Regions from separate parts of the Paenibacillus sp. B46(2026) genome, predicted to be linked through region 2. Evidence: riboswitches for the same ligand, from Rfam matches in the RefSeq annotation. Region 2 holds a riboswitch; each other region holds the start of a gene.
The links. Region 2 has a riboswitch for cyclic di-AMP ahead of AC1S8V_RS00525 (C40 family peptidase). Riboswitches for the same ligand answer to the same signal wherever they lie in the genome.

Region 1 (7,803 bases), 2.2 Mb from region 2:
CAATCTCGTAGATTCAGAGGATATGGATATTGTTTTCCGATTTTTTTTTGCCAAAAACATCATGAATCTCTCAAAAAGAGATAACAATCAACAAATAAACTGTAATATGTCAGGTTTTTTTTCAAAATAATATAGTAAAATTTACTATTTAAAACTTTATTTTTCATTCATTACAATCTGAGAGGACGTGATAAGAAGATTCTCATCGCCGCTTAGCAAGTTTTTTTGAACACGCTTTCATGTGTATGATCATTTCGAGGAGGGTGAAAATTTTGAAATTGAAATTGAAATTGAGATTGAAAAAATCAGTCAATGTTTTATTGGCCTGTTTAACGGCTCTGCCTCTGATGTTAACCTCGACACACGTGTCAGCAGCCAGTGATGCCAACATTAATTTGTCCTCCGAAAAACAGCTCATTCGCGGTTTTGGCGGTATCAACCATCCAGCCTGGATCGGTGACTTGACGGCAACTCAGCGTGAAACAGCCTTTGGCAACGATCAGAACCAATTAGGCTTCTCTGTGCTCAGGGTTTACGTCGATCCGGACCGAAATAACTGGTCTCGTGAAGTCGCCACAGCCAAGCGTGCTATTGAAAAAGGGGCTATCGTATTTGCATCACCATGGAATCCTCCGAACGACATGATTGAGACCTTCAACCGCAACGGAGACACCAACGCCAAACGGCTGAAATACGACAAGTATGCTGCATATGCCCAGCATCTTAACGATTTTGTTACCTACATGAAGGATAACGGCGTGAATCTCTATGCCATTTCAGTACAAAACGAGCCGGACTACGCTCATGACTGGACCTGGTGGACACCACAGGAAATCCTTCTTTTCATGAAAGAGAATGCAGGCTCCATTCAAAATACAAAAGTGATGGCACCGGAGTCCTTCCAGTATTTAAAAAATATATCTGACCCCATCCTGAATGATCCGCAGGCTCTCGCCAATATGGACATCCTGGGAGCACATACGTACGGGACCCAGATCAGTTTCAGCATATTAAGGTAACAACAAGGTTGTCATCGTGGCAATCAACCGTGGCACTTCGTCAGCAAGTCAGAAGTTTGTGCTGCAAAACGGCAACGCCTCTACCGTCTCCTCCTGGATGACGGATGCCATTCGAAATCTGCAATCAGGCTCACCGATCAATGTATCCAATGGCGCCTTCACGGCCCAACTGCCTGCACAGAGCGTTACAACCTTTGTGGCTGATCTGACTGGCGGTTCCAGCAATCCGAACACCGGCATGACTTACGAAGCCGAAACGAATACAGCCTTGACGAGTTCTACGGTTGAGACGATCTATCCGGGGTACACCGGCTCTGGTTACGTTAATTTCAATGCCAATGCCGATGCAGCGATTCAATGGAACAGTATCTATTGCGCCACCACGGGCACCAAAAACGTGAAAATCCGTTATGCCCTGGAGAGCGGGGCACGGAACCTCGACGTGTACGTGAACGGAACCAAGGTAACTAGCAATGCTTCCTTCGCGTCGACAGGTGCTTGGTCAACCTGGAGCGAAAAAACAATTCAGGTTCCGATGAATGAAGGCACGAACACGTTGAGACTGGTCACGACCGGGACGGAAGGACCGAATATTGATCGTATTCAAGTGTCGGCTCAGTAAACTATCGGACGAGACAACTTGTTTGGGACAATACAAAAAGGTTCCTCAAAGGCGTTAGCCTAACGAGGAACCTTTTATTTTATTTGATGCGGTCGAGAGGACTCGAACCTCCACGGGGGGTTAGCCCACACGGACCTGAACCGTGCGCGTCTGCCAATTCCGCCACGACCGCATATTATATCTCCGTAAGCAATCTCGGCGACAAGAAATAATATATCATGCGGAATCTATCGTGTCAACAGTGAAAATAATAACAATAAAGCCCGAGCCAGACGTCCGTGTCTGATTCGGGCTTTACTTATAGCTGTGGATAATTTTCCTTCATCCAACCTGCGCCATATTACAAATTACAGCTTGGAAGGCCAGTTGCCATACCACGCATAACCGCCTCTTCTTTCTTTATCAATATCACTTAATTTGTACTTAACTACCCCGTCACGACCAATAAAGATCGGTTTATCCGTTCCCACTTCGTAGAAGCGAGCCCAGATCGGTGCAGCTTTGGAATCAGCGATAATTTTGCTGTCTCCGTTTGCTCTTTCATACTTGTAACCTGTAATCTTCACTTTGTTAAACCACGCCTCGGCTCCTTTAATGGATGCCGTAATTTTAGCGTTAGCAGGTCTGGTTTTCAGGAATTTAACAATCGTTACACTCTCTCCAGCCGTCAACGATGGTACTTCATAGATTCTTGCGCTTGCCGGTTTAAGGGTACTGGAATCATGTTGTTGTCCCCACGCTGTCAGCTTACCGCCTGAAACGACCTGTGTATTCAGAATCGCCTCCACACCTTTATCAACTGAATTTTTACTGCGGTTAGCAAGTGTACTGTCGATAAACGAGAAGTCACCTTTGCGCGTCGCTACTTCATCGAGCATGATCATTACATTAATCATGGCATCATCATTGTAAGTAATGTGCTTGTGATATCCCGAGCTTTTGTAGACTTGAGGCCATCCGCCGTTCGAATACTGCATATTGATCAAAAAGTTGATTCCTTTGATTGCAGCAGCGGAGTATCGCGGATCATTAGTCTTTTTGAATTCCTTCGCCAATCTTCTAATTTCTGAATATGTAGCTTTGTTATCGATCGTAGACTTCGCCCATTCCCCACTCGATTGTTTATAGTCTTTTCTCCAACCTCCATCTGGCAGTTGGTTCTTCAGAATATCGGAAATACTTGCTGTCGTACCTGATGCATCAGCAGCAGATACCGTTGCTACAGGGAGAACCGCCATCCCAACTGTTGAGAACACCATGGTACATGCCAGTACAAAAGTAACTATTTTTTTTGCTTTCAATGGATTACACTCTCCTATGTTCGTTTTTTTAATAAATCTCCCACTTCTACATTACATATGATACAAATCCCTAAACCTCCTTTATTTGAACTTATGACACAATAAAATCTATTTCCATCCAATATGTGGATTGGATACAACGATAATATGCAAAAAAACGATATTTGTCAATATATGCAACTTAATGAATATAATTTCTGAAATTCTACATAACGGAATAGTCCTTTTACCTCATGACAAACCTGTTTATTTATCCAAAATCACCTTTAACGAACCAATAATGACGTTTTTGTCATGAATGATACCCAAACTTGATCCCTTCTTTCATATAAAAACCGTAATTCCGCTAACATTGAGGTATTACGAAGGGTTTTAAATGGGTTTGACAATTACGCATTTATGCAATATAGTTTCAAATAGTTACAAAAACTTAATTATTCATTGCCGAGTTTCATGTTTGAAAACGGGGGAACCATTTTGGGTGAATTATTCTTATACATAGGAAATATAGGGAACCTTCTACCGAACCCTTAGCTAACTCCGTAGGCATCGAAGGGAGAACATTGATTTTGAAAAAACTGATTATCTCCATTTTTGGAGCAGCTGTACTATTTACATCCGGGGCAACAAGCACAGAGGCAAGCAGTATTAACTCTCTAGTGAACAACATGACTGGTATACCTTACAAGTGGGGTGGCACGACTATGGCTGGCTTCGACTGTTCCGGGTTTATGAGATATCTTTTCAACAAATACAGCATTGAATTGCCACGTACTTCGCAGCAACAAGCCAAAGCAGGTACTCCGGTATCCAAAAGTAACATTCGCACAGGTGATCTGGTGTTCTTCAATACGATGGGCAAAGGCATTTCACATACAGGTGTGTATATCGGCGGCGGACAATTCGCTCATGCTTCCAGCAGTAAAGGTGTAAGCATCACCAAGATGTCCAATCCTTATTTCAATGATCGTTACGTGACAGCACGTCGGGTAACTGGACAGTTTATGTACGATAAAATGTTGGGTAAAATGTAATTCACATACAAAAAGGCATCGGTTATAAACCGGATGCCTTTTTTGTTTAACCATTTTTTGTCTTCAACTGCTTTCTTAAACAATGTAAAATGTTTTAGGAAATAAAAGGAGATGAGGAGAACAATTGAAAAAGTTAATGTTTGTTTTAAGTTTTGCTATTTTAGTAATAGGTAGTTTAGGATGCAGTAGTGAGAACGAAAAAGATTTTAGAGATGTTTCATGGGGTACCAAGATCGACAAAGTCATTTCAGCAGAAGAAAAGAACGGTAACTCAGGCTATGAAGAGGACGTACATAATGAACATGAGAAAAGTATCGAATATTCTAATCTTGTAGTCTTGGGTAAGAAAGCAGATGCTAAATACGTTTTCACTGATTTATTAGACAATGATAGCATTCTGGTAATGATGGAAGAAGGAAGGGAATTATCAGAGGAATTAAATAACCCCAACACAACAGAAACAAGGAAAGAAGAGATATACAAAATAATGGACCAGCGCCTTGAGGAAATGGAAAATGCAGCAGATGAATATCCATTAGATGACTTCTTGTTGTACGAGGCCACATATTACTTTGGCATGTTAAATAGTCAGGATTCTGATGAAATTCTGGGAGAGCTTACGAATAAATATGGTCAGCCAGGAAGCAAGACCTTCGATAACTCCATTACATATTTTTGGGATACGGATCGCTCTAAGATTGAATTTCATCCTGAACGGTACTCCACAATAAACTATACAGCAAACTACTCCGTTATGGAGAAATTTGCTGATGTGGACAAGTATAATAAAAAAGCAAACAGTAAAGAAAGTAAAAACGACCTTTAAAGAAACAGGGTTATACTCCCATATTGAAAGGAAGTATAACCCTGTTTCTTTTTCACAAAGTTTTTTAAATTATTGTAACCCTTTCTGCACTCGCATCGCGCCCTGAGACAGGGCATGTCCGCCTCCTACAGCTCCGGCCACGGCTACGGTCTCCATAATCTCCTGATCTGTTGCACCCTTGGCACGGGCTTCTTCTACATGGTAGAAGGTACATACCTCATTGTTAGCAAATAGTCCAATCCCGAGCGCAATGAGCTGTTTCGTCTTCGCATCAATCACACCAGGCTGAAAACATTCTCCGGTAAACTCATGATATGACTTCACCACACCTGGCAGCACATCGCTTAATGCCCCAATCTGATCCTTGTAGGCATGAACTTTATCATTCATCAATGTCATGGCTTGCAGCACACCCTCTCGGCTATAGTTACAGATCTTCCTCACTGTACCTATCTTCTCTCCCGAGTGAGTCAATTATGCCAAGAAATCATGGTAATTCCAAACATTTAACGCTCATGGCTCTGCCATAATTATAAGCTGCTACTCACTAAGTGGACTCTGGCGCGGCTCGCTGAACAACTGATATCGGTAATTGCGATCCAACTTAACGACACGTCGATTCTGACGACGGATAAGTACCTGCTCGCCATCCCAGGCAACCACAATTCCTGTGACATCGTTTGATTCCAGCTCGTCCCTCACTACTCTTACTTTCTCACCTGACAGACGCAGAGCGTCCAGTTCTGTATCACTGATCATGTTCATGGCTCCTATATTCCAAATTTATTTACAAAAAGAGACCTAAATGAAATGTCATTTAGGTCTCACGTGACTGTATTGGACTGTCATGTCATTCGAAATTATGTCCCGACTGAAAGTTACCGCTGCGCGTGCTCTTTGCTGTCGTTCTTCTCAAACCAAAAATCAAGCACTTTGGCGGACATCACACGTTCTTCAAGGTACTCCACTTGATGCGGTGTAAATTGTTCTTTCCAAGAGAAGGACAACTCTTCGCACAAGCCTACAATCGTCAGTAATTCTGACCAGGCAACATAGCGTTTGTACCAGAAAAATTGAGGATGTTCAATCATATAGGGATAAAGGTCATCGAATTCCGTATGTTTACAATCCAGAGCACGTTCAAAATGAACTTTCGATTCCGCCAGCTTATCATTAAAGAATTGTTCTGTTGCCGGTTGGTTCCCCATGGTGTTGCCTCCTCTCCCTAACATAACCCCATTATAAATGAAATCCGCGGTCATGCAAAGGCATAGTTCAAAAAATAGGCCCTATTCCTTTAAAATATCACATTTCGTTATCGTCAAATTGTACCGTTCCATCGTTCAAGGAACGAATGCGCACCAAGGCTTCCACCGGAATACCCTGTTCACGAATCGTGTGTGCCCCCGCCTGAAAACATTTCTCGACCACAACGCCGAATCCGACGAGTTCCGCACCGGAACGTTCAATAATTTTGATCACTCCACGAGCGGCATCGCCATTGGCAATGATATCATCAATGAACAAAATACGGTCATTCTCATGAATGAACTCGCGGGACACCATAATGTCAGTTACAATTCCTTTAGTAAAGGACGGTACGCGTTCACAGTAAGCATCAGGATCAGCCAGAAGCGTTTTTTTGCGACGAGCGAATACGAGCGGTACCCCAAGTTCATAGGCTGCGGCAAAAGCAACCGGAATCCCCGAGGATTCTACCGTGATTACCCGAGTCACTCCACTTTCACGAAACCGGGCAGCAAACTCCCGTCCCATCTCCATCGTTAGTGCAGGATCAATCTGGTGGTTCAACAGACCATCCAATTTCAACACCTGATCCGAGATGACGACACCTTCTTGTAAAATTCGTTGTTTCAATACTTCCATCATTTGACCTCCCAAGCCTATCCTATGAGGTAAAAGTATCATATATCTATCTATAAGTTCAAGCGAAATTGCCAGGGTGCCGTCCTTAAGATGCAATTCAAGCCAGAGCTTGCTATCCATTGTCATGACTTTCGTGGGTCAAGCATACCTTGTACCATGGCACCCGCATGTCCAAACTATTCAGGGGCCTGAGAGGGGAAACACATGAAACAGGCATTTCGGGTGCTGCAGATCGCATTTACATACATTGGAACGGTTGTCGGAGCCGGCTTTGCAACAGGGCAGGAAATATTGCAGTTTTTTACCCAGTATGGCAAATGGGCCACCATCACCATAGGCTTATCCACCATGCTCTTTGTCTGGTTAGGTACCAAAATGATGCTCATTGCTCACGATACCGGTTCCCGCTCTTATGAGGATTTGAACAAACATTTATTTGGCCACAAAGCGGGCAAATGGATCACATGGGTGACCCTTCTCATTCTCATCGGCGTGAACAGTGTCATGCTTGCCGGAGCAGGTTCCGTTTTTGTCGAACATCTGGGTTTGCATTATCAGACGGGTCTAATCGTCACACTTGTAGGTTCATATCTGCTTCTTGGTCGTGGCATTCAGGCCATCCTTCAGATGAATAGCATCGTCGTGCCCATGATGCTCCTGTTATCTCTGCTCATGATAACCAGCACCCTGCATCATCCAGGTGCATCCCGATTCATAACGCTGACTACAGACTCAAGCCCCATTAAGGTGTGGCTGTCTCCCCTGCTGTATACTTCGTTTAATCTGGTGTTGGCCCAGGCCGTTCTAGTACCCTTGGGTAACCAGATTCGCAGTCGAAATGTACTGAAATGGGGCGGCGTGGTGGGAGGAATTGGTGTGGGCTTCATGCTGATGGCAGCTCACTTTGCCATGTCAGCACAGATGCCTGGCATCATCCAATTCGAGATCCCGATGGGCAGCATAGCCTTTCAACTCGGGTGGGCAGTGCAATCTGTATATGTATCCCTTATATTTATGGAAATTTTCAGTACATTTGTAGCGGACATCTATGGAATGACTCTGCAACTCAGACAACATTTACGGGTGCATCCCCGTTTCATTACATTAACCATTA
Region 2 (7,803 bases):
ATGCCAAAGACCGGCAGAAGATTGTGCTGAATGCCATGGCGGATATCGGCAAGATCACCCAGGCCGAAGCAGATAAGGCCTATGAGAAAATGCTTTCGTTCAAGCCGGAAAGTGAACGTAAAACGGTGGAAAGTGCTCCTTATTTCCGGGACTATATTCGAAGTCTGGCCATCAAAGAGCTGGGAATCAGTGAAGCAATGCTGGATCATGGGGGATTGAATATCTACACCACACTGGATCTACGTGTACAAAAAGCGGCCGAAGATGCTGTAGCAAAAGGTATGGATGCCAAAAGCGAGCTGGAGACGGCCCTCGTGTCTATTGACCCTCGCACAGGTTACATCAAAGCCATGGTGGGCGGCAAAAACTACCGCACCAATCAGATTAACCATGTACTGGCGACCACACGCCAGCCAGGTTCGGCATTTAAACCCATTATGTATCTGGCAGCCTTGGAATCCAAGCAGCTCACCAGTGCATCCATGTTTAACAGTGAACCCACCCTGTTTCATTATGACAATGACCGCAAAACCTATAAACCTGGCAACTTTGGAGACAAATATCTGGGTGAGATTGATCTTAGGCAGGCGATCGCCGCTTCAGACAATATCTATGCGGTGAATACCATTATGCAGATCGGCCCTGAGCAGGTTGTGAGCATGGCGAAAAACCTCGGCATTACAAGCAACCTGAGCCCTGTGCCTTCCCTTGCCCTGGGAACCTCACCTGTCAGTCCGCTGGAGATGGCGTCGGCCTTTTCCGTCATTGCTGCTGGTGGACAACGGACACCACCTGTCGCTATTCTGCAAGTAACGGATGCAGCAGGACGTGTACTCTATGAATCGCCTCAAACCAAGGCTGAGACCGTGGTGGAACCTGCGGCAGCTTATGTACTGACTCGTTTGATGGAAAGTGTATTCGAAAATGGGGGAACGGGTAACCGGGTATCTGCCGCCATCAAACGTCCGGTAGCCGGGAAAACAGGGACGACCAATACGGATGCCTGGCTGGTTGGGTTCACACCCGAGCTCTCCACCGCTGTATGGGTTGGGTACGACCAAGGCAAAGCCATCTCGACTTCGGATGGCCGCCGGGCGGCACCAATCTTTGCCCAGTTCACAGAACAGGCACTTGCAAGCGTACCACCCAAAATTTTCACCGTGCCTGATCATGTTGTAAGTGTCTATATTGACCCGGAATCTGGCAAGCTGGCAGGAAACGGTTGTGAAGAGAAGCGACTGGAAGTCTTTATTGATGGTACTGAACCGACAGAAGTATGTCATGGCACGACGGATGATTCGGATCCAGGAGAGGACCAGAAAGCCCGTCAGGTAGATAATCAACAAGGCATCCAGGAAGAGAAGCATTCCTGGTGGAGTGACTTCAAACGTTGGTGGGTTGAATGACGAAAACACGAGATGACTTAATTACGTCGCTCCCGCTCCCTGATTAAAATAGACATTTGGAAATTCCACTTCAAAGAAAACTCATAATTATTCAGTTCGATGAATACCGTTAACGTACACGCAAAAGGCCCCGAACCGAACTTTCCGGTCAAGGGGCCTTTTACTTTTTTTGCTTTTACACTGTATTGAATGATCTGCCTTAGGCCAGTGCTTCCTTCAATACATCCGGAGAAGCATTCCACCATTCTTCGTTGTGTGAGATCAGCAACGTCTTAAGTGCAGCTCGAGCTTCGGGTCCAAGCTCATCCAGCATGAAGCGACGCTTCAAGGCATAGTCCATGCGATTCACATGTTCCGCCAGCAGTTTCCACCCACGTCTTGCTTCTGTATCAATCCACATCTCACAAGCGGTTGCTCCACCATACAGTTGGCCTTCCTCCGTGCGATCGACAGCTACCCACACCAGCCATACTTGGCGTCCGTTGGGCACATCTTCACGATTGGTAGAGAACTTGATATTGCGTTCCACTTTGCTCTTCGCATGCATCGCACCGATATCGATCTTGGCTTCGCCATTATCAATAATGACCGGGGAAAGGTTATTCAGATCAATGGAGCCTGCACCGAAGCCTTTATGCTTGCTTTTTGCACTAACGATATTCAAGGCAATCTGTTTTTTGCCATTTTGCTCGTTTTGGTCCATGTTTATAGCCTCCAAGGGTTGATACAAATATTTTAACTAATAATTGGCCCATTGCAAACATATACATGCTGTAGATGCTTGTCAACGGGAGGTATTTAACGATGATTCCACGACGCGCCAAGAGCTGGCTCACCGCATCCCTGGCCCTGTGTGTACTTGCCGGAGGGATATGGATCACTCTGGGTTATAATCGCTCAACTCATTCCGAATTGCCAGTACTCGCCCCCGAATCGGGCAAGCCCAAGGCAATAGCCCCAACCCCAGCACCTCCAGAAAGTGTACAGACCCCTACCGCCGAAGTGTACAGCAACCGTGTTGTGGAGTATCACATGGATGTGAAACTGGCCGAAGGGAACGTATTGAAAGGGACTCAGACGATCACCTGGACACATCCAGGTAAAAAAACCGTCAGCGAACTATATTTTCATATGTATCCCAACGCCTTCTCTTCTGCTGACACCACCTTTATGAAAGAATCCGGTGGAACGCTTCGGGGTGATGTCATGCCTGCCAATGGCTATGGGTCCATGAACATTACCGAAATGAAAACGGCGGACGGGCTCTCTCTGCTGCACCGGATGCAGTATGTGCAGCCAGATGACGGAAACATCAAGGATACCACCCTCATTAAAGTACGCTTGCCCAAACCCGTCAAAGGCGGGGAAAGCATCACGCTCCACACCCGGTTCGAAGTGAATCTGCCGAAAATTTTTGCACGGATGGGAACCGCTGATGATTTTGTCATGGCCGGTCAATGGTTTCCCAAATTAAGTGCCTATGAACCTGTGGGCAGGCGCGGACGAACAACGGAAGGCTGGAATCTGCACCAATACCACGGCAATTCAGAGTTCTACGCCGACTTCGGTATATATAGTGTGCGTATTCGGGTGCCTGAAACATACAAAGTGGCGGCTACCGGATTTCCAACGCAGCAAGCTGTAGTGAAGAATGGAGAGAAAGTCTATCAATTCTATGCCGATGATGTGCATGATTTCGCCTGGGCAGCCTCACCCGATTTTGTCTACGCCGAGGAACCCTTCTCTGCCCCCAATGTTCCTGGTGTACGAATCAAGCTGTACCTGGATCCTGCTCATCAGGATCTGAAAGAACGATATTTCCATGCCGCGAAGGCCGCACTAGCCAATTATAGCAAATGGTTTGGTCCATATCCTTACGCGACCTTATCCATCGTTGTTCCACCCAAAACAGGGAACGGTGCCGGAGGTATGGAATATCCCACGCTAATCACAGCCTTTGGTGCGGATGATACCACGCCAGGCTATGATCTGGAACGTACCGTAGTTCACGAGATTGGCCATCAATACTTCTACGGCATGGTTGCCAGTAACGAATTCGAAGAAGCTTGGCTGGATGAAGGGTTCACCTCTTATGCGGAGGACAAACTGATGGAGCAGGAATATGGACTGATCCCGAACCTGCCGGTACAATCGGGCCTGATTACGTCTCCTTCATCATTAACGCAGGAATCCTGGAAGTTCGATTCACAGAATGAGTACGCAGCCAACGTCTACACACGTGGCAAACTTGTATTGCTCGGTATAGAACATCAAGTCGGTGCGAAAACGATGGAACGCATTCTCTCTACCTATGTGAAGAAGTACCGCTTCAAACACCCCACATCAGCTGATTTTCAGAAAGTTGTAGAGCAAGTAACCCGCACTTCCTGGTCTGATTATTTTGATCAATACATCTATGGTAACGGAATGGCTGATTTTGCTGTAGAGGATATTCGTGTTATACCCGTGCAAAAAGACGGCCAAACATTGTACGAGTCTTCCGTGACAATCGTGAAAAAAGGTAGTGATTACAACGCCGTTCCTGTTCGCATTGCTTTTGAAGATGGGCATATCCTCACCAAGCAATGGAATGGAAAAGGAGATCGCATCACCTATAAATCAACTCACACATCCCCTGTTTCCTGGGCCATGACCGATCCCCTGTACACGATCGTGCTGGAGAACCGCCATATGAATAATTTTCTGAAATCCGGACTGGATGAGCGGGCGAAGTCCCGCTGGAGCATGAGTGTAACCAAACTAATAGAAGCCATATTCGGAGGTCTGTCATGGTGAGGTGGATACGGTGAAAGCAAAAATACGTGAAGGCTGGTTTCTCGTCCGTCAGCATATGTTCATTGCAGCTCTCTTATTTCTCTATCAACTTATATGGGGATATTTCCTCTACCGAATGGTTCAATCGGCGGTCATCCCACTGCTCCTGCGCTATCCTGACCCCGATGCCGGGGAGTTGAGTACGCTTTTATTCAAAATGGAAAGCCAACTTAACCTGTCCACCCATCCGGAGGTTCATCGTTATCTGTGGATCCTGGGGGCTATGCTGCTGGTTCGCATGTTGATCAGCCCCCTCATTCAGGCAGGACTGCTCTACTCGCTTCAGCACTATAATAGTACAGAAGAGCGCATTCCATTTGTCCGCGGAATCAAAAATCTGTGGAAACCGATGCTGCTGCTCCACACCATACGTACATTATTGATACTTCTGCCCGCCTACTGGCTCGTACCGAAGCTGTACTCAATTCTAATGGACGGATTTCATTCCCTTCAATTACTCTTGCCCGGCATACCTTATGTAGCTGCCTGGATCATATATGGCTGGGTTATCCATCACGTCCTGCTCTACATGCAGTTCGGTATTTCCGCACCGGAAGGAGAAGGCGGGGCTCACGGTACCCTCAAAGCACTCTGGATTGCACTACGTCATCTCATCACCGTGATTGGCATTGCACTGTTACTCGGCGGAATTCATCTGCTTATCTTCGGGGCATTCACTTCAGTCTCATGGTTACTAACAGGACTCACCGGACTTATACTACAACAGACGTATCCTCTTGCCAGATGTCTAATGAGCCTGTGGAAAATATGCGCCCATTTTCGCTTATGGCAGTCCAAAACATCCAAAGGTTAGAGCAGATAGTTTAAAAATTGTTACCATCGCATGTTAAACTCATGGCCTAATAAGTACTCATAAATAGGCAAACCTCAACCTTTCCCCGTCAAAGGTCGAGGTTTTTTTTGCTAAATTTGTTGCTAAACGTTGCCAAACTGGTACTCCTCTGTTACAATAATCCCAGTGAGTTTTTAGTAACAACTTTGTAATCTTTACATTCATATTTGTAACTACTTAAAATTAAATCGTCATTTCTTGATTTCGCAGGTGCATAACTAGCATAGCCAAATTCCTGGCACCTGGGAAGCGGGGGAACCAGTTATGGGTGAATTGATCTTGCTACAGAGGGATCATAGGGGACCTTCAACCGAATCCTTAAGCTAACCTCGCAGGCATTGGAAGGGGAATATCTCTTGTTCAAGAAGAAATTAACCGCAGCTGTACTTAGCATCACATTCGCTTTATCACTTGGTGCAGGTAGCGCATTCGCAGATTCAAAGATGGACACAGTAATTGATTCAGCAATGGGAACTACATACAAAAGTGGGGGAACAACGCTTAACGGCTTTGACTGCTCCGGATTTACACGGTATGTATTCGACAAGTTGGGTATTGATTTGGCACGCCAATCCAGTTCCCAATTCGACATGGGCGATTCCGTATCCCGCATGGAAATGAGAGCTGGCGATCTGGTGTTCTTTAATACAACAGGCAAAGGCGTATCCCATGTAGGAATCTTTGTAGGGGATGGAAAGTTCGCACACTCCTCTTCTTCCAAAGGTGTTACGATCAGTGCATTGAGTGAAAACTACTGGGCCAATCGTTATGTTGGCGCTAAACGGATTATGAGCACGGACGCATATGAATCACTGGCCCTTGACTAGGGACAAGCTGAGCAACATAATGCTGTAACCATTAACCATACTGGAACGAAATAAGAAGCACAACAGAACCGCCCGGTACATTCTCCGCAGGAATGTATCCGGCGGTTTTTTTGTGCTTCTTTCCCTGTTCACGTTGCAAGTAACACACAAGGCATATCCTGCGACATCAACAGCTTTACTTTGCGTTCGTTTGTCCGTGCCCTTATGATGTTTTTACCCATCCCGTTATAATATAAACGGAATTACTGGAACTTTTGTTTCATTTTTTTTCTTGGGAAGGAAGACTTGCTAAATGAACATCTCTTTTGTAGAGTGGACAAAGAGTTCTGTTTCAAGGAAAGGAGCATGCAGGTGTATGAAGGAAACCCCTGTGACGTTTCACGTTGTACCCATGCGAGAAGAACATGCGGAGCTTATCTGCAGTTGGCAGTATGATCCGCCTTACAATATCTACAGTTGGCTCCCCTGGGAGCAGATGAAAGCTCTGGAAGTGGAATTCGGAGATTCACAGCTGCGGCAGGAGCAATATGCGATCGTCCTGGATCAGAACGATCGTATATGTGGGTTTGCTCAATACTTCCCACTTCAAGGGGTAACCCGGATTGGCCTTGGCATGCATCCAGAGCTGTGTGGTCAGGGTCAAGGGACAGCTTTTGTCACTGCCATTGTACAGGAAGCTATTCGCCGAAATCCCACGAATGAGATTGATCTGGAAGTACTCACTTGGAATGCTCGTGCCATTCAAGTCTATCTGAAGAGTGGATTTGTCACCCAGGATACATACGAACGACAGACCCCAAGCGGCTTGAAGCCCTTTCACTGTATGGTTTATGAAGGGCCTCGCGGTTAGAATCCATTGCAAAACAACCAAATCTGCCCCTTGTTATGTGATTAGTTCAAAAAATTCCCACAAAATGCTATGATGTCAGTACAGGTTCCGTTATAATGATATGGATAGTTTCAGGTTAGATGATCTTTCATTCTGGAGGGGACATAAGGGATGCACAAATGGATCATGAGCGGAGTATTTTTTGCAGCATGCGCTTTAGCTATTGTTTTAATGTTTACGCTTCCAGGGAAAGAAGAAGTGGCTGAAGAAGCCAAGCCAACCATGCCGGAAGTAACATTGGATGCCGGACAGGCTGAAGCACTGGTCAAAGCCAATTGTATCTCCTGCCACGGGGATCAGCTTCAGGGTGGCGTAGGACCTGCTCTGGCAAACATCGGCAGCCAGGATGATCTGGAGAAGATCTATTCTACGATTGTCAAAGGTAAAGGTGGCGGCATGCCTGCCTTTAAGGGCAAACTGCAGGATGAAGAGATTGCCAATATCGCCATGTGGCTGTCAGAGAAGAAATAATCTCTGTATACGCATAACGAAGAGGCGCCTAATCCCCTTTTGGGAGAATAGGCGCCTCTTTGTTATGCAGATTATTGAGCATCTGGCGCGTGCTCGGCCAGAAAGGCCTCGACTTCACGTGCGGACGGCATCCCGGACTGGGCGCCGAGCTTCGTCACGGATAACGCGGCCGCTCCCATGGCGAAGCCTACGGACGCGTCCAAAGTCTCACCGCGCGCGAGGGCTACCGCCAGCGCGCCGTTGAAGCAATCGCCAGCGCCGGTCGTATCGACGGCGCTTACGGCGTAGCCGGGCGCACGGCATGCGCCGGCACGCCCTGCTTGTACGCGGCCACCAGGCGCCGCCGCGTACACTGCCCCCTCGGGGCCGAGCGTCGTGACGACAGCGGCCCCGAGGGATGCGGCGAGCTCTGCGACCGCCGCATCCAGGTCTTCCGGCCGGAGATGATCCCGGCCGGTAAGCACGGCAAGCTCACTGCGGTTCGGCGTGACTACGTCGACGCACCGCAGGAGCTCCTGGGGC
Region 3 (7,803 bases), 3.1 Mb from region 2:
AGGCACCTCATCAGGTGCATCAAGCCTGCCATCAATTGGTGTATATAAGGCATAACGGGTGATTTCCCGCTCTTCAATATGCAAATATCGAAAGGCGGTACCATCCTGCAGCGTAAGCACAACTGCATTTCGTGCGCGATTTTGTACCCGACCAACGACTTCATAAGTGACCAGAGAAACCTCACAAATATCACCAGGTGCAAGCTGTAGCATGGTTTTCTCTGCCTGCGGCGGTTCAGGTTTCGTTAGTATTCCTTTAATACGTTTCCATACACTCATGAGAATTACTCCTGTTCCTTATCTTATAAACAAGCTGCAATAATCAGTGCGCCCACGATATGTAAAGCGCCAGAGAACAACCCGTATCCTGTCTTTCCTTGCTGAATTCCGGTATCCAGATCCAAAGTGGCCCATTTGCGAATCATAAAGTGTACGACACTCTCCAGAATCAACAAAATGATAAAGGATACAACCGAGACTAAAAGTGCTTCTCCTAGATGACCAGCCGTAGAAATGGACGTAGCGAGTACATACCCTTGCGCAAATAATTTCATCACCATACGTGTGGTAACTGCCATATTGCCAGCCTTAACTTCAGCAAAATCCTTATATTTCGTGAACAGTGAATCTACATACATCAAAACAAACAGCAAAACCGAACCAGATACTGTCCAGACCAGCATCGCCAAAATGTTCAAATCCATTTACACAGCCCCCAAATATCAACATGAACCGCATTTAAAAGCGAAGGAGAAACGCTCTTCTCCTCCGCTGGTTAACCCTGCTGACAACCAAGGTGTTAGTTCTTATTATCGTACTGTTTCATCAATGCTGCGAGTTCGTCTTCAACAGCCTGATCTTTACCTAACTTCTCGAACTCTTCATCAAGCGACTTGCCTTTGGATGACATCTCATTGCTTGCTTCAGCTTGAGCTTCCATTTGCATCATTTTCTCTTCCATACGCTTCATGCCGGCACTTGCCGTATCAGAGCCAAATCCATTCAACGCTTTGTTGATTTCCGTTTGGGCTTTTGCTGCATTGTAGCGGGCTACCAATGTTTCGCGTTTGTTCTTCATTTGAGTTAACTGCTTACGCATCTCATCGAGCTTGCCACGCAGGTTATCTGCAGAAGCCTTGTTCTGATCATAGCTGGTTTTGTACTCAGCCATCTTCTCTTCAGCAGCCTTTTTCTCTTCCAGAGCACGTCGAGCCAAATCCAGGTTCTGAGCACGTGCCGCCGTGTGCGCCTGTTCTTCACGTTTCTTCACAAGAGCTTCCTGCTCTTCGAACAACTGCTTGAATTTCTTCTCAATGGCAATCTGTGCGGCTACGGCTTTCTCCGCATCTTCCAGATCCTCTTGCATGTCACGGATATATTGGTCCGTCATCTTGATTGGATCTTCTGCCTTGTCAATAATGGCGTTAATGTTAGACATCGTTAAATCACGCAATCGTTTGAAAATGGACATTATGGTATTCCTCCTAGTCGATATTACATCGTATATAATTATACATACGTAACAATCTACAACTCGTTTCAATTTTAGCAAATAAAATCAAAACATGCGATTGCCCTTATGTCAGGAAGATTGTTTATCTTTGCTCAGATGATCCTCCATCAACCTCTCTGCAGTCTGCACGATTTCGTCGATCTGCATCCGTGTAATGGAATCAAAATGGATACCCATAATTACCGTAACGGTTACTTTCAGCTGTAGGGCTGCCTTTCGGGCAAGCCGCTCACACAGCTCTTGTTCCTTATGACCCGGAATATGTACCGTAGTCCCGCTAACCCGCTCATGATCCACATAGAACGTGGCTACAGCGCCAATATGCGCCTTTCCTCCGGTAACGAGAAAAACCTTATCCTCTCCTGCTTCAATCACCTGTAACCGTATCGATTTCAAATCATATGTACTCATAACCATCCACCTATCCTTCTCTATATGTTATATATGGAGGAATTATGGCTGTCATGAGCTAAATCAGCAATGAAACTTCTCACACTACGCATATTTTATAGAGACCCCGGGCATACCAAGAAGAACGTCATTTTGGAAAAGGAGGCTGTTATTATGCGCGTACGCCTCATTATGCTGATGGTTATCGTTATTTTTCTCGGAGGATATCATCCTCAAGCTTCATCACGGAATGCTTCAAGCCCACCAAGTGAATCGGTATCGGGTTCAGATTCCGGGGAAGAAGAACAACTGACATTGGGACAGTTACGTCAAAAATATGCCGATACGTTCAAAACCAATGGTCCTTCAACGAAGAAGGTTGCACTGACTTTTGATGATGTGCCCGATCCACGGTTTACTCCACAGGTCCTGGATGTATTGAAGAAATACAATGTCAGAGCTACATTCTTCATCGTAGGTAGTCGTGCTGAGAAACATCCGGATCTCGTAAAACGCATGGTTAGGGAAGGACATATCGTTGGCAATCACAGCTACAATCATCCGGAATTCAGTAAGCTGTCGATGAATGCCTTTCGCAAACAAATCTTACATACCGGGGATATTATTCACCGCCTCACGGGATATACCCCCAAAATGATACGGCCACCTTATGGAGACATTAATGAGGAACAGCTGAGATGGGCTGCCAGACAGCATTATAGCATTGTGAACTGGAATGTTGACTCCCTGGACTGGAAAGGCCTCTCCAAGGAAAAGGTGAAGGATAATATCCTATCTGCCGTAAAACCTGGTTCCATCGTTCTGCAGCATGCAGGAGGCGGTGTGGGCTCTAACCTGAACGGCACGATTGAGGCTTTGCCCGAAGTCATTGAGGAACTGCGTAACCGCGGATATGAACTCGTCACCTTGGACGAAATGTTGGGATTGCCGAAGGCCAAAGATTAGGATGTCCTTGATCCGTGTTAGGAAATGATTGCAAATGTTAAAAGGGTGCCTGTTCAATCGCAAGTTAGCGACTGGCAGACACCCAGTTTGAATTCATTAGGATGTAATTTACTTTCTACTTCAGAATGTAGAGCTCGATATCCTGAAAACCAAATGTGCTTACGGACTGCTTGCTACCAGGAATGAAGATATCAATCCGGTGACCCTTGATTGCACCGCCCACATCACGTGCTGTGGCTACAAAAGCCTGTTTTGGCAATCCTGGATGGCTGTGACCAGTGACCAGTACTTTGGTTCCAAGTGGAATCACACTTGGATCAACAGCAATCGTACCCAGTTCAAGATCATTGCCGAAGTAATCCACAGCACCCCATCCTCCATTTTCAGACGGATCTGCAGAGTACGCCGTTGCTTTCACATTCACTGCTTTACTGTAATCAAACGTTTTGCCCCAGGCTTGAACCACTTTGTTATCTGCGTTAACGTCCAAGCTTGCTGTGGTAACCGTCTTCGCTTGAGTCTTGCTTTCCGTTGCGGCAGCAGCAACATTATTTGCTTTGCCGGGGATCGTAATTTTCAAACCACCATAAATGTTGTAGGGCGAAATGTCGTTATTTGCTTTAACCAACGTGTTAAGTGCTACTCCATATTGTTTTGATAAGGTGTAGAAGGTATCCCCCTCTTTGGCCACATGAACTGAATCTGCGTGAGCCGGAACGGCTTGAATAAGCATTGCTGTTGTCAATAATGCTACTGCTGTTTTGGCTATACGTTTCTTGTTAATCATGGTCTTCCTCCCTCATTATGCCTGCGAAGTTAGTTGTCGGATTCGGATGAGGAGCCCACCCTATAGGTTTTTCGTTACATTTTGAAACATTATGTACCCCTAATTCACCCCAAGCAGTGTGCTATCGATCTTCCCCTGCACAATCTGCATCGTTACATCCCCCGCACTTCCTGTCCGGAAGTTTCGGCAGAGTTCAATATATCACAATTTTGTAACCTGAACTTGTAGTAATTCTTACCAAATGGTTTTTAGCGCATCATCATCTGTAAGAATACTGGATAATTCAGAAATGTTGTGTGACCCGATGCCTTTGTATTAGGTAACAGAAAAGTTACTTTTCGGTCTGTAGGTGACTAATTCGCATAAAAATAGCGTTACCGACTTAAAGTCAGTAACACTATTTGAATAATCTAATTTAGAGTACTTTAGCAAGAAAATCACGTGTACGTGAATGTTTGGGTGCTCCAAACACTTCGTCTGGTGTTCCCTCTTCTACAATAACCCCGCCATCCATGAACAGGATCCGGTCTCCCACTTCACGTGCAAAACCCATCTCATGCGTCACGATAACCATGGTCATCCCGCCTTCTGCAAGACGTTTCATGACATCCAATACTTCACCGACCATCTCGGGGTCCAGTGCCGAAGTAGGCTCGTCGAACAGCATAACATGCGGCTGCATGGCCAATGCTCTTGCAATGGCGATCCGCTGCTTCTGTCCACCGGACAGCTGATTCGGGAATGTATCTTTTTTATCGTACAAGCCCACGGTGTTAAGCAGATCAGCAGCGATTTTCTCCGCTTCCTGCGTGGATTGTTTCTTCACTTTAATCGGAGCAATCGTGATGTTTTGCTGTACCGTTTTGTGTGGGAACAGGTTGAAATGCTGGAACACCATGCCCATTTTTTCACGAGTCGCATTGATGTTGTGCTTCGGGTCTGTGATCGACACCCCCTCAAAATCAATCTCACCCGATGAAGGCTGTTCAAGCAGGTTCAGACAACGCAAGAACGTACTTTTCCCTGAACCGGAAGGACCGATGACAACAACAACCTCGCCTTTGCCAATGGTCACATTAACACCCTTCAGTACATCATTGTTTCCATAGGATTTGTGTAATTGTCTAACGTCTATCACTTGCACTCAACTTCCTTTCCAGTCGTCCCAGCAGCTTGGACAAAATGAACGTCAACACAAAGTAAATGGCTGCCGCAATTAGAAACGGACTCATCCCTTGATACGTAATGTTTTTGACCACACTAGCCTGATACATAATGTCCACCATACCGATAACAGAGATGATGGAGGATTCCTTGATAATCGTCACGAACTCATTACCAATAGCCGGCAATACGGCTTTGAAAGCCTGTGGTAATACAATATGGCGCATTGCAGTGGCTCTCCCCATTCCGAGAGACCGAGCTGCTTCCAACTGTCCACGATCCACACCTTGAATACCTGCACGGAAAATCTCCGCAAGATAGGCACCACTATTAATGGAAAGCGTGATAATACCCGCTTGAAGGGGACTAAAATTAATGCCAAATGTCAGGGCTAATCCATAATAGATAATCATCAGCTGAACCAGCATCGGAGTACCGCGAATGACTTCGACATACGCTGTTCCGATCCAACGCAAAATGGCTACATCATGCAGACGGAACAAACAGATGATCAATCCGATCATAACCCCGAAGATTACACCAAGTGCAGATAACAGGAGCGTGTATCCTACACCTGTTGCATAAAAGCTCTTGTATTGCCAGAACACTTCAAAAATATTTTGGTTTTTATTGAGCTTGTCTGCCATTAAAAGACTGGCATCTGTAACCATTTGTTCGATCTTATTTTCACTTTTTAAGCGCTCAAGCGTTCCATTGACTGCACTCAGCAACTCGGTATTCCCTTTACGAATTCCGATTGCTGCTTCTACCTGCTCTTCATCAGGCACAGCAGGAGCAAGTGCAATTACATCGTCCAGATATCCCGCAGCGACTGTATCTTCAACAATGGCTGCATTTACACGATTGGTCTGTAACTGCAACACAATATCAGAGATTTTATCGAGCGCAGTAAGCTTCGCGCCTGGAATATTCTGTCCTATCGTTTCCTGAATGGAGCCCTTCTGCACCCCTATTTTTTCATTCTCCAGTTCTTTCATCGTCAGGTATTTGTCTTTATCCGCACTTCGAACCATAATCACTTGTTTGGATTTGTAATAGGTGTCGGAAAAATCAATGCTTTTCTTCCGTTCATCGGTCGGCGTCATGCCCGAGATAACCAGATCAACACGACCGCTCTGCAATGCAGGCAGAAGCCCGTCAAAACCCATGTCCTCAATCACAAGCTCAGCGCCAAGGTCTTTGGCAATTTCTTTGGCAATCTCAATATCAAAACCAACGATCTCATCTTTGCCATTAATCACTTTATGGAATTCATAGGGTGCAAAATCGGCACTTGTACCGAGCACCAGCTTTTTACTGCTTGAATTGTCTGTAGTCCCACTTGCAAATGCCACAGGAACGGCAGTCGTCAGCAGAACGACAAAGGTCAACAGCATCATGGTGTAACGACTTATCAATTTCAACCTTTTTCTCTCCCCTTACAATACTTTGTATACTTCTCATGTTGATGACTGAGTCATTATAAAGTACAATGCATGATTATGCAATGCATTTTGACATTACAAATCTTGACTTGTTTCTGAAAAAATGAAGCAAACATGATATAATCAATGAATTATTTTCATTTTTGCATAAGGAGTTTACTAATGACATCTAACAAATCACAGATCCTGACGGTTATTGATCAATATGCTTCCCGTTTCAAAGCCATTTCATCATATATCGGTGCCAACCCCGAACTGGGAAATGAAGAGTATCTTGCTTCTGCTCGTCTAAAAGAAGAACTGGTCTATCATGGTTTCACTGTAGAGGCTCCAATCCTTGGACTGGACACAGCCTTTATTGGAACCTATTCAGCCGCCAAACCCGGCCCAACCATCGCATTACTGTGTGAGTATGACGCCTTGCCGGAGATCGGTCACGCTTGTGGTCACCATCTGATCTGTATGATGAGTCTTGGGGCTGCTGTTGGGCTGAAGTCCATTCTGGATGAAGTTGGCGGAACCATTAAAGTGTTTGGTACGCCTGCTGAAGAGACACGTGGTGCCAAAGTACCGATGGCGGAAGCAGGCTTGTTCGATAACTGCGATGTCGCTCTCATGGCGCATCCATATTATGCCTATGAAAAGTCAGGCAGCTCGCTGGCTATTGATGCTGTACAATTTGAATTCCATGGCAGATCTTCACATGCTGCTGCAAGTCCGCATGAAGGCATTAATGCACTTGATGCCGTCATCCAAACGTTCAACGGAATCAATGCATTCCGGCAGCAAGTGAAAAGTACCGTTCGCATCCATGGGGTGATCAACAACGGGGGTCAGGCGGCAAACATCATTCCTGACTATGCTTCCGCGCAATTTTATGTACGTGCCGCAACCCGAAAAGAACTGAATATTCTCACGGAACGTGTGATTCAGATCGCTGAAGGCTCTGCTCTCCAGACAGGCTGCAAGCTGGTGACGTCCAACTATGAAACGTCCTATGACGAGATGGTCACCAATGAAGCATTCTCAGCTGCATTTAGTCAAAATCTGATGGAACTTGGTATCCCGCAAGAAGAGATTGTGAGTGGTAACGATCATGGCTCCATGGACATCGGTAACGTTTCCCTGAAATGTCCTGCCATCCATCCTTACATTCGTGTTGTAGACGAGGTGCACACACTACACTCCATAGCCTTCCGTGATCTTGCACTACAAGAGCGCGCTCTGGACGGGATGATTCTGGGAGCCAAGGCACTCGCTACAACAGCCTATGACGTCCTGAGCCAACCTGAACTGCTTCAATCCATCCGTACAGAGTTCGAACAAGCTATTTGTTAACATTGTATATCCAGTAAGAAGCTGGATATGCTGTGAAAGAAAGCCTTGAAAACACTGAAAACAATACATTTTATTACAGTAAATATGGTTCATTTGCTGGCTAACTTGGTTATATATTGCTATAACTTATCCTATATTCAGGAGGTGCTGTCATGCTGCTCGAAGCTATGTATCATGTCCCTCGTGACAAGTGGGCTTAT
Region 4 (7,803 bases), 3.3 Mb from region 2:
CTGCAACTGAGCGCGATAATCCGGGCTTCCAGTTCACCGGTCACCTTGGGTGGATTCGGAGGTGTCAAACGCTTTTTTCGCTCCAACGCAGGTTGAAGTCCCTGCTCGGCAAAGCGCTTGCGAACGAGATGCACGGTATTGGTGTGTATCTGCAAACGCTCGGCGATTTCTACATCCGAAAGTCTGCCATTTGAGCGATTTTCATCAGCCCACAGAAGGATTTGGGCTCGCCCCAAAAAACGCGCTGTGTAAGTCCCTGCACTGCAGATCTGTTTCAATTCTTGTTGTTGTTCAGGAGATAAGCTAACGATATAGTCTCGACTTTTCATGAAATAACCTCGTTTTACTTTGACTATATCAGATGTTCCAAAAATTAACTATATTTAGACTGATGGAACACTAGTTCTATATTGTCCAATGGAATGTCATTCAAGGTACACACCTCCTTTTTTCTAGGTTACCCCCCTACCGTATATTTGTCAAAATATTTTCTGTAAACAAAAAAGGGTTGCAAGAACCCTCTTTTGTTTACAACACTATTTGATTAATTTATTTATAGTAACTAATAATTCATCAATAACTTCGTTTTCACCTTCCTGAATGCGTTCCATTACACAGCTTTTCATGTGATGCTCTAACAAAAGTTTACCTACCCCGTTCAATGCTGCTTGGACTGAAGAGATTTGATTCAGCACATTATCACAATAAGTGTCCTTTTCTATTAATCCCTTTAGTCCTCTAACTTGTCCCTCAATTCTGTTAAGCCGGCTAATCAAATTATTCTTTGTTTTCTCAGAATGATGGCTTCTACGTTCTTCCGTGTTACATGACTCCTGCTCTTGAATTAAATCCCCCATGTTCCGATCACTCCTTTTCTATATACGTTTATTATACTATAGCCCCCCTATACTATACAAAATGAAAATCAACTACATTATTTCTACATAAATTATCTATACTATTATTGTTATTACCAAACAAATACAAAACATGGAGGAAAGATATATGAAAAAATCTATGCTTGTAAAGAGAATTATCGTAATTAGTTCTTTTGCTATTTTTGCTACGGGATGTGCAAATGCTATTAAAAACAATGAAATGGAAGAAATGGATCACTCAAACATGAATAATCCTACAACGGTTAATTCCAGTCCTAATGCCGTGAAATTCACATCTGCTACTCCAGTGGTAAACGGTAAAGAATTCACGATCACTGCCCAAGAGAGCAATCTTGAAGTTTCCAAAGGTAAGATATTACCAGTTTGGACATTCAACAATTCTGTCCCCGGACCTCAAATCCGTGTAAAAGTTGGAGATAACGTAAAAATCAATTTAAAAAATGAATTGAATCAGCCTGTCTCCATTCATTGGCACGGCTACCCGGTTCCCAATAATATGGATGGCATTCCTGGCGTCACACAAGATGCTGTTGAACCAGGTAAAACATTTACGTATGTTTTCAAAGCCAATGTACCCGGTACCTATTGGTACCATTCTCACCAAGACAGTGTAAACCAAGTGGATAAAGGCTTGTATGGTTCGCTTGTTGTTGAAGAACTCAAAAATGACTATGACCGGGACTACACTCTTATGTTAGATGAATGGATGAGTTCTGGCGACATGAGTATGGGTGATTCCGACAGCATGGATATGAAAGATATGGATCATAATGAAATGAATATGTCCGATTCGGATAAGAATATGGACGAGGACACGTTGAGTATGGGCGGACATGATATGAGCATGTATGACCTATACACGGTAAACGGAAAAACAGGTCCTGCCATTGAGAAGCTAGCTGTGAAAGAAGGAGATAAAGTTAGAATTCGCCTAATTAATGCAGGATTTATCAGTCATCAAATGCACTTACATGGCCACAATTTTAAAGTAATTGCTTCGGATGGTCAGCCTATTAATGAAGCCGGGGTGATTAAAGATCAAATACTTTCTATTGCTCCTGGAGAACGTTATGATATTGAATTTACAGCGGACAATCCAGGCTCCTGGCTACTTGAGGAACACGGAACTGAAACACCGATACAAAATATGAAAGTCGTTATCCAATATGAAGGTTCAAAAGTTCAAAATGACATTTCTAATACTTCTGTCACGCTTCCCCTGTTTGATTTAGAGAAATACGGTAACATTTCAAATCCTAAATTTTCTTTGAATCAAACATTTGATCAGAACGTGACTATGAATTTATATACGGAGATGAAAGACGGAGAAATGGTTTACACAATCAACGGAAAGGTGTTTCCGGATACAGATGTCATACAAGTCAAGAAAGGTGACAAGGTCAAAGTTACTTTTGTAAATCAGTCCAAGACGGATGACCATCCCATGCATCTCCATGGTCAATTTTTCCAAGTACTAAGTAAAAATGGTCAACCCTATCAGGGGTCAACGATCATGAAGGATACCCTAAATGTTAAACCAGGGGAAACCTACGTTGTTGCTTTTGAAGCCGATAACCCAGGAGATTGGATGTTCCATTGCCATGATTTGCACCATGCTTCCGCGGGAATGGTAACGGAAGTAGTGTATACAGATTATGAAAGTAACTATACACCTGATCCGAATGTAGATAACGTGGCTGAATAAGGATAATTAATGAGAAGCATTTTCCACGCTCTATTATAATCTGCTGATACAAATGTCAAGTCTAGTCAATGAGATACTAAAAAACAGAAGAATCCATTATGCGGCGATCTTCTCCGGAATCCAACCGAGGAGTGACGCCGCATTTGTTTTGGAAATGCCCTGATTGTAAAACAAGCGATACTGACAAAATGTAGGCCCTACTGCTACAAATTAAGTGTCTCTCTAGATTTAGTTCCTCAACAGTAACAAAAATGAGGATTTTTGCGTTCTATCTCCTGATTTGGTCCAAGCTCTTGATCTTAAACTTCACTTTCATTCGTTTGTTGATCTGTCCCTCTTTCACCAGCAGACGAACCGTCCTATTGCTTATCGCTTTCCCCTATTTGGGTGGCATACGAAAATCCCCCCGGTATAATGAGCTCATTTTAACATGATCTCTATCTCGAGGGGTTGATACCATCAGCTTTTCAATAATGTTGGTCATTTTTGTTCAGCACAGTAACGTTTTTCGTTTTTGTTTTCTCATCTCCTTTGGAGAACTTTGTTAAAGATAAAGGATTACAAAATCATTCTTTTGGAAGAAGGAACGGAAAAGGAATACACACGATCTTCAATATATATTTGATGCCATAAGATAAATACAAGGATGGTCCACAATTTACGGCTTGCATCCAATTTCCCTTCCTTATGGATCTCAAGTAGCTGTAGGACATACGTTTTATTGATCCATTGATCTACGTCTGCCGTCATAATCAGATTTTTAGCCCATGTGTACCATTCACTTTTCAACCATACCCTGGTAGGCACAGGAAAACCTAATTTTTTTCGGTGCTGTACATCAGGTGGAACCACACCTTTCATAGCTTCACGGAGCAATAATTTGGTTGCTGTAGGTGTAACTTTATACTTTGTGGGAATTGTAGCAGCTAATTCAAATACTTTTGTGTCTACAAAGGGAACCCGAAGTTCCAAGGAATTAGCCATAGACATTTTATCTGCTTTCATTAGGATGTTTCCACGCAGCCAAGTATGAATATCAATATACTGCATCTGCGTGACTTCATCATATAACTTCGCTTGGTTATAAAGCGGCTTAGTCACCTGAAGAGTCGGTTCACATACCCCCTGCTCCGTTAACCATGGTGCTAATACCTTATCTTTTTCATGATCCATAAAAATTTTCGCATTCCCAAAGTAACGTTCTTGTAGAATAAGACTACCTCTTTCCAAAAATCCCTTGCCTTTCATGCCATCGGGCATTAACCTTCCAAGATGTCCTGCAAGACTTCTCAATCTTCCTGGAAGATCCTGAAACATACGGAGAGCATATGGTTCCTGATAAATGTTGTAGCCTCCAAAAAATTCATCCGCGCCCTCTCCTGAGAAGGCCATTTTAACATGCTGACTAGCCAACCTCGATACAAAGTAGAGACCCACGGCTGAGGGGTCTGCTACTGGCTCATCCATATGCCATATTAGAGAAGGTAGTATATCTATATAGTCGCGGGCATTAATCCGAATTTCATGATGCTCAGTCCCAAAATAAGCGGCTGTCTTTCTGGCATCATCCAATTCACTATATCCCGGCATATCGAATCCAACGCTGAATGTTTGGGTTGGTTCCAATTGATGAAGTAATCCAACTAAACTGCTTGAATCAATACCGCCCGATAAGAATGCGCCCCTGGGGACATCTGAGTTCTTGTGAATACACACCGATTCCGTTATTACCGATCGAGTCTCCTCTACTAAATCGGAATAGGACCTGTTTTCATTTGGCTCAAACTTCACTTCGTAATACGGTTTAATGATCAATTCATTATCCTGTACAATCAAATAATGGCCGGCTTTCAATTTATGGATTCCTTTGAACATGGTTGAAGGTTCAGGTACATATTGAAATGTAAGATAATGATATAGTGCATTCTCATCTACTTCCCGATCAATCCTACCTGAAGCCAGTATCGATTTAATTTCAGAACCAATCATGTATCCAAAGGCGGTTTCACTGAAATATACAGGCTTTATCCCGAAATGATCCCTTGCCGCAAATAAAAGATCTTTTTTTCGATCCCATATGGTGAAACCAAACATGCCCCGTAAATAGCTGACACATTTAATTCCAACGTCTTCATAAAGCCTCAGCAGCACTTCAGTATCCGAATCTGTATAAAATGTATGACCTTTTTGGCTTAACCAATCCTTCAACTCTTTATAATTATAAATCTCCCCATTGAATACAAGCCAAATATCTTTGGTCTCATTGGTCATGGGCTGTGCCCCGTGCTCGATATCCAGTATACTTAGTCTCCTAAAACCCAGACCGATATGATCATGGATATACATCCCTTCATCATCTGGGCCACGATGAGCTATGGAGTCTGTCATATGTTGCAGAATATTTGCATCTACTGGCATACGATACTTGTTATATAAACTTACAAATCCACACATTGGGCTATTCTCCTCTAATCGATATAAGATTAGTTTAGCTTTTATGTATGTGGAATCTGTGAAAGGTTAATGTCCACATCATAAATCACAGTTTGTTAAGTTATTTACTTATTTATTGGTTTAGTTCACTGAGAATGGCTTTATCTGTTCGAGGCAAGTTGCTAAACAAAATGGAAAAACCCGTGAATTACCCACGGGCTTGTCCATTTTAATGACTATCGTCAACCATTTTAAGATAGTTCTGCTCGCTAACCACTCGACGAGCTGTAACATATTTGGTTTTATAATAACTTTCAGATAAGCTACTAATTCGAACACCCTTACTGCTTGATGAATGTGCAAATTGATTGTCACCTACATAAATACCTGCATGGGAAATGCTGCGACCATTCGTATTAAAGAAAACGAGATCCCCTGGGCGTAGTTCTTCTTTCTCTACAAACGATCCCTTTGTTGCTTGCATACTAGAAGTGCGCGGCAAATCTAGTTTAAACTTATTAAAAACATACAGGATAAAACCGGAACAATCAAAACCAGATGTTGTTGTCCCACCATAAAGGTATGGCGTTCCAACCACTTCTTTTATTTCTTCTGTTAGTTTTGCCTGACTAGCAAATGCCCCTGTTGCTGTGGAGGTAAATAAAACTGCTGCTCCAAGCACCGATAAAATAACTTTCTTCAAACTTTTGTTCCTCCCTTAGATGCCTACGGAGTTAGCTTAAGGATTCGGTTAAAGGCTCCCTATATTCTTTTCTTGCAAGAATAATTCACCCAACAAATGGTTCCCCCGTTTTCAATACGAAATTCGGCAAAAATAGTTAAATATTTGTAACCTATAGAATATTATATTGTTAAATTGTGTGGATTTAATGTGGAATTCTCGTATATCTTATACTAAAAAAGAAAAGAAACGACCGTCTCCTGCTAAACTTAGGGAGGATCGCTTCTTAGCACAAGTTCTTTTTGTATTGCCGAATTCTAGTTATAAGTTCAAGGCTCCTCTACACTATACAACCACTTATACCCTATGCCCCAAACCGTTTGAATGGGATTCTGTTCCAAGCCAGCCAACTGCAACTTCTCCCGGATATTTTTCACATGGGTGTCTACGACTCGGTTATCCCCAAAAAAGTCACTTCCCCAGAGACGTTCTATGATTTCATCTCTAGAGAAAACTCTTTGTGGATGCTCGGCCAATATAAGCAATATATCAAGTTCTTTTTGGGTCAAATCCAAATTTGTGTCAAGTACCATAACCTGTCTTCGATCTGGATAAATAATCATGTCTGTATACATGATTTTTTTACCGATTTCTTTGAGGCTTAGAGACTGTGAAGATCGTCGAATAAGCGCAAACAAGCGAGCAATGAGTTCATCTGAATTTACAGGTTTCACCATATAATCATCAGCACCGGCACCTAACCCATGTACCTTATCCTTCACATCCCCTCGAGCTGTAAGCATCAATATAGGTGTTTCACTAAACGATCTGATTTTTTCACAAAGATGCCATCCATCCATATCGGGCATCATAACGTCTAATAAAATGACATGATACGAATTTTTCTGAAGATAGGACAGTCCTTCGGTTCCATTATGAGCTTCCGTAATATCAAAACCCTCTTTAGTTAAATAAATTCGCAACAGATTTCTCATATTCCATTCGTCATCAATAACTAATGCTTTCAACTTATTCATATGGTCATCCCATCCATTTCATTAATCTTTAGCAATATGCGGTTTCTGACCGTAAATGTCAACTATCATTAGCTCATTTGTTTTACATATTATATTTTGAAGCTGTGTGATTTTAATGAAGAAGATGTGATGGACGGGAAAATTACTTTAAATCGCGTCCCCTCTCCAATTTTACTTTCCACATGTATTGTTCCTCCTTGTTGTAAAACAAGACTTTGAACAATGGAAAGCCCCAATCCTGTTCCTCCATACGCCCGAGATCTCGATTTCTCAACTCGGTAAAAACGTTCAAATATATTTGGAAGTTCTTCTGCTGAAATTCCGGGCCCCGTATCGCAAATGCTTATCACTACCGCGCCTATTTCAGAAGTTAAAGAAACTTGAATGTACCCCTCGGCTGTGTAACGAATGGCATTATCCAATAGATTTAAAATAATCTGTTCCAGTCGGTTAGAATCTACAAAAATATGAGGTACAGGACTCAACTTACTTCGAATCGTAAGATCTTTTTCTTTGGCTTTTAATTGAACCTTATCTATAGACCTTTGAATAATCGAAGTGGGTTCGACAGACATTAGTTTTAAGTCAATTTTACCTTCTTCCATCTTAGACAATTCAAAGAGATCATTTATGATTACATTTAAACGTCGTGCTTCCTCAGAGATGATTTGTAGATATTTTTTCTTTTCTTCATCATTTTCCACAAGATCTTTAGCCAATATGTCTGCATACCCTTCCATATAAGTAATTGGTGTTTTCAATTCATGGGAGACGTTGGCAAAGAACTCCGAACGATTATCTCGATATTGTTTTAATTCTTTAGCGAGGTCGTTTATGGCTTGTGACAATGAACCAATCTCATCTTTAGTTTCCACAGGAATTTCAAGATTCAGTTCTCCTTTGGCAATTTGGCGAGTTGCACTTTCAATTTTTAATAATGGATTCGATAATCTTTTGGATAGAAAAAAGATGCAACCCAACGCCAATAACAGTGCTCCAAATCCAGTGATAAACAGTAAATTTCTAATCGTTTGGATCGAATCCTTC

Region 1: another riboswitch for cyclic di-AMP. It lies ahead of AC1S8V_RS10525 (C40 family peptidase); the one in region 2 lies ahead of AC1S8V_RS00525 (C40 family peptidase).
Region 3: another riboswitch for cyclic di-AMP. It lies ahead of AC1S8V_RS17460 (3D domain-containing protein); the one in region 2 lies ahead of AC1S8V_RS00525 (C40 family peptidase).
Region 4: another riboswitch for cyclic di-AMP. It lies ahead of AC1S8V_RS16585 (C40 family peptidase); the one in region 2 lies ahead of AC1S8V_RS00525 (C40 family peptidase).

The regions. Positions count from the first base shown of each region.
Region 1 is NZ_CM165907.1:2,276,598-2,284,400, reverse strand. It holds partial or broken gene AC1S8V_RS10540 (carbohydrate-binding protein) at 246-1,641, shown strand; tRNA gene AC1S8V_RS10535 (tRNA-Leu) at 1,729-1,813, opposite strand; gene pelA (pectate lyase) at 1,989-2,942, opposite strand; cyclic di-AMP (ydaO/yuaA leader) riboswitch at 3,375-3,506, shown strand; gene AC1S8V_RS10525 (C40 family peptidase) at 3,512-3,976, shown strand; gene AC1S8V_RS10520 (hypothetical protein) at 4,101-4,802, shown strand; gene AC1S8V_RS10515 (carboxymuconolactone decarboxylase family protein) at 4,872-5,201, opposite strand; gene AC1S8V_RS10510 (hypothetical protein) at 5,343-5,561, opposite strand; gene AC1S8V_RS10505 (hypothetical protein) at 5,681-6,010, opposite strand; gene AC1S8V_RS10500 (xanthine phosphoribosyltransferase) at 6,108-6,689, opposite strand; gene AC1S8V_RS10495 (YkvI family membrane protein) at 6,894-7,803, shown strand, end outside.
Region 2 is NZ_CM165907.1:108,025-115,827, reverse strand. It holds gene AC1S8V_RS00545 (transglycosylase domain-containing protein) at 1-1,406, shown strand, start outside; gene AC1S8V_RS00540 (YwhD family protein) at 1,606-2,109, opposite strand; gene AC1S8V_RS00535 (M1 family metallopeptidase) at 2,211-4,202, shown strand; gene AC1S8V_RS00530 (hypothetical protein) at 4,213-5,055, shown strand; cyclic di-AMP (ydaO/yuaA leader) riboswitch at 5,310-5,447, shown strand; gene AC1S8V_RS00525 (C40 family peptidase) at 5,451-5,921, shown strand; gene AC1S8V_RS00520 (GNAT family N-acetyltransferase) at 6,277-6,771, shown strand; gene AC1S8V_RS00515 (c-type cytochrome) at 6,922-7,281, shown strand; gene rbsK (ribokinase) at 7,353-7,803, opposite strand, start outside.
Region 3 is NZ_CM165907.1:3,918,885-3,926,687, forward strand. It holds gene AC1S8V_RS17435 (DUF4178 domain-containing protein) at 1-279, opposite strand, end outside; gene AC1S8V_RS17440 (DUF350 domain-containing protein) at 303-704, opposite strand; gene AC1S8V_RS17445 (PspA/IM30 family protein) at 800-1,471, opposite strand; gene lpdD (prenylated flavin chaperone LpdD) at 1,583-1,924, opposite strand; gene AC1S8V_RS17455 (polysaccharide deacetylase family protein) at 2,078-2,869, shown strand; gene AC1S8V_RS17460 (3D domain-containing protein) at 2,985-3,656, opposite strand; cyclic di-AMP (ydaO/yuaA leader) riboswitch at 3,659-3,855, opposite strand; gene AC1S8V_RS17465 (amino acid ABC transporter ATP-binding protein) at 4,072-4,794, opposite strand; gene AC1S8V_RS17470 (ABC transporter substrate-binding protein/permease) at 4,781-6,238, opposite strand; gene AC1S8V_RS17475 (M20 family metallopeptidase) at 6,428-7,603, shown strand; gene AC1S8V_RS17480 (alpha-glycosidase) at 7,756-7,803, shown strand, end outside.
Region 4 is NZ_CM165907.1:3,723,858-3,731,660, forward strand. It holds one part of gene AC1S8V_RS16565 (IS630 family transposase) at 1-329, opposite strand, end outside; gene AC1S8V_RS16570 (metal-sensitive transcriptional regulator) at 537-857, opposite strand; gene AC1S8V_RS16575 (multicopper oxidase family protein) at 1,006-2,604, shown strand; gene asnB (asparagine synthase (glutamine-hydrolyzing)) at 3,163-5,058, opposite strand; gene AC1S8V_RS16585 (C40 family peptidase) at 5,267-5,740, opposite strand; cyclic di-AMP (ydaO/yuaA leader) riboswitch at 5,746-5,879, opposite strand; gene AC1S8V_RS16590 (response regulator transcription factor) at 6,049-6,756, opposite strand; gene AC1S8V_RS16595 (sensor histidine kinase) at 6,846-7,803, opposite strand, start outside.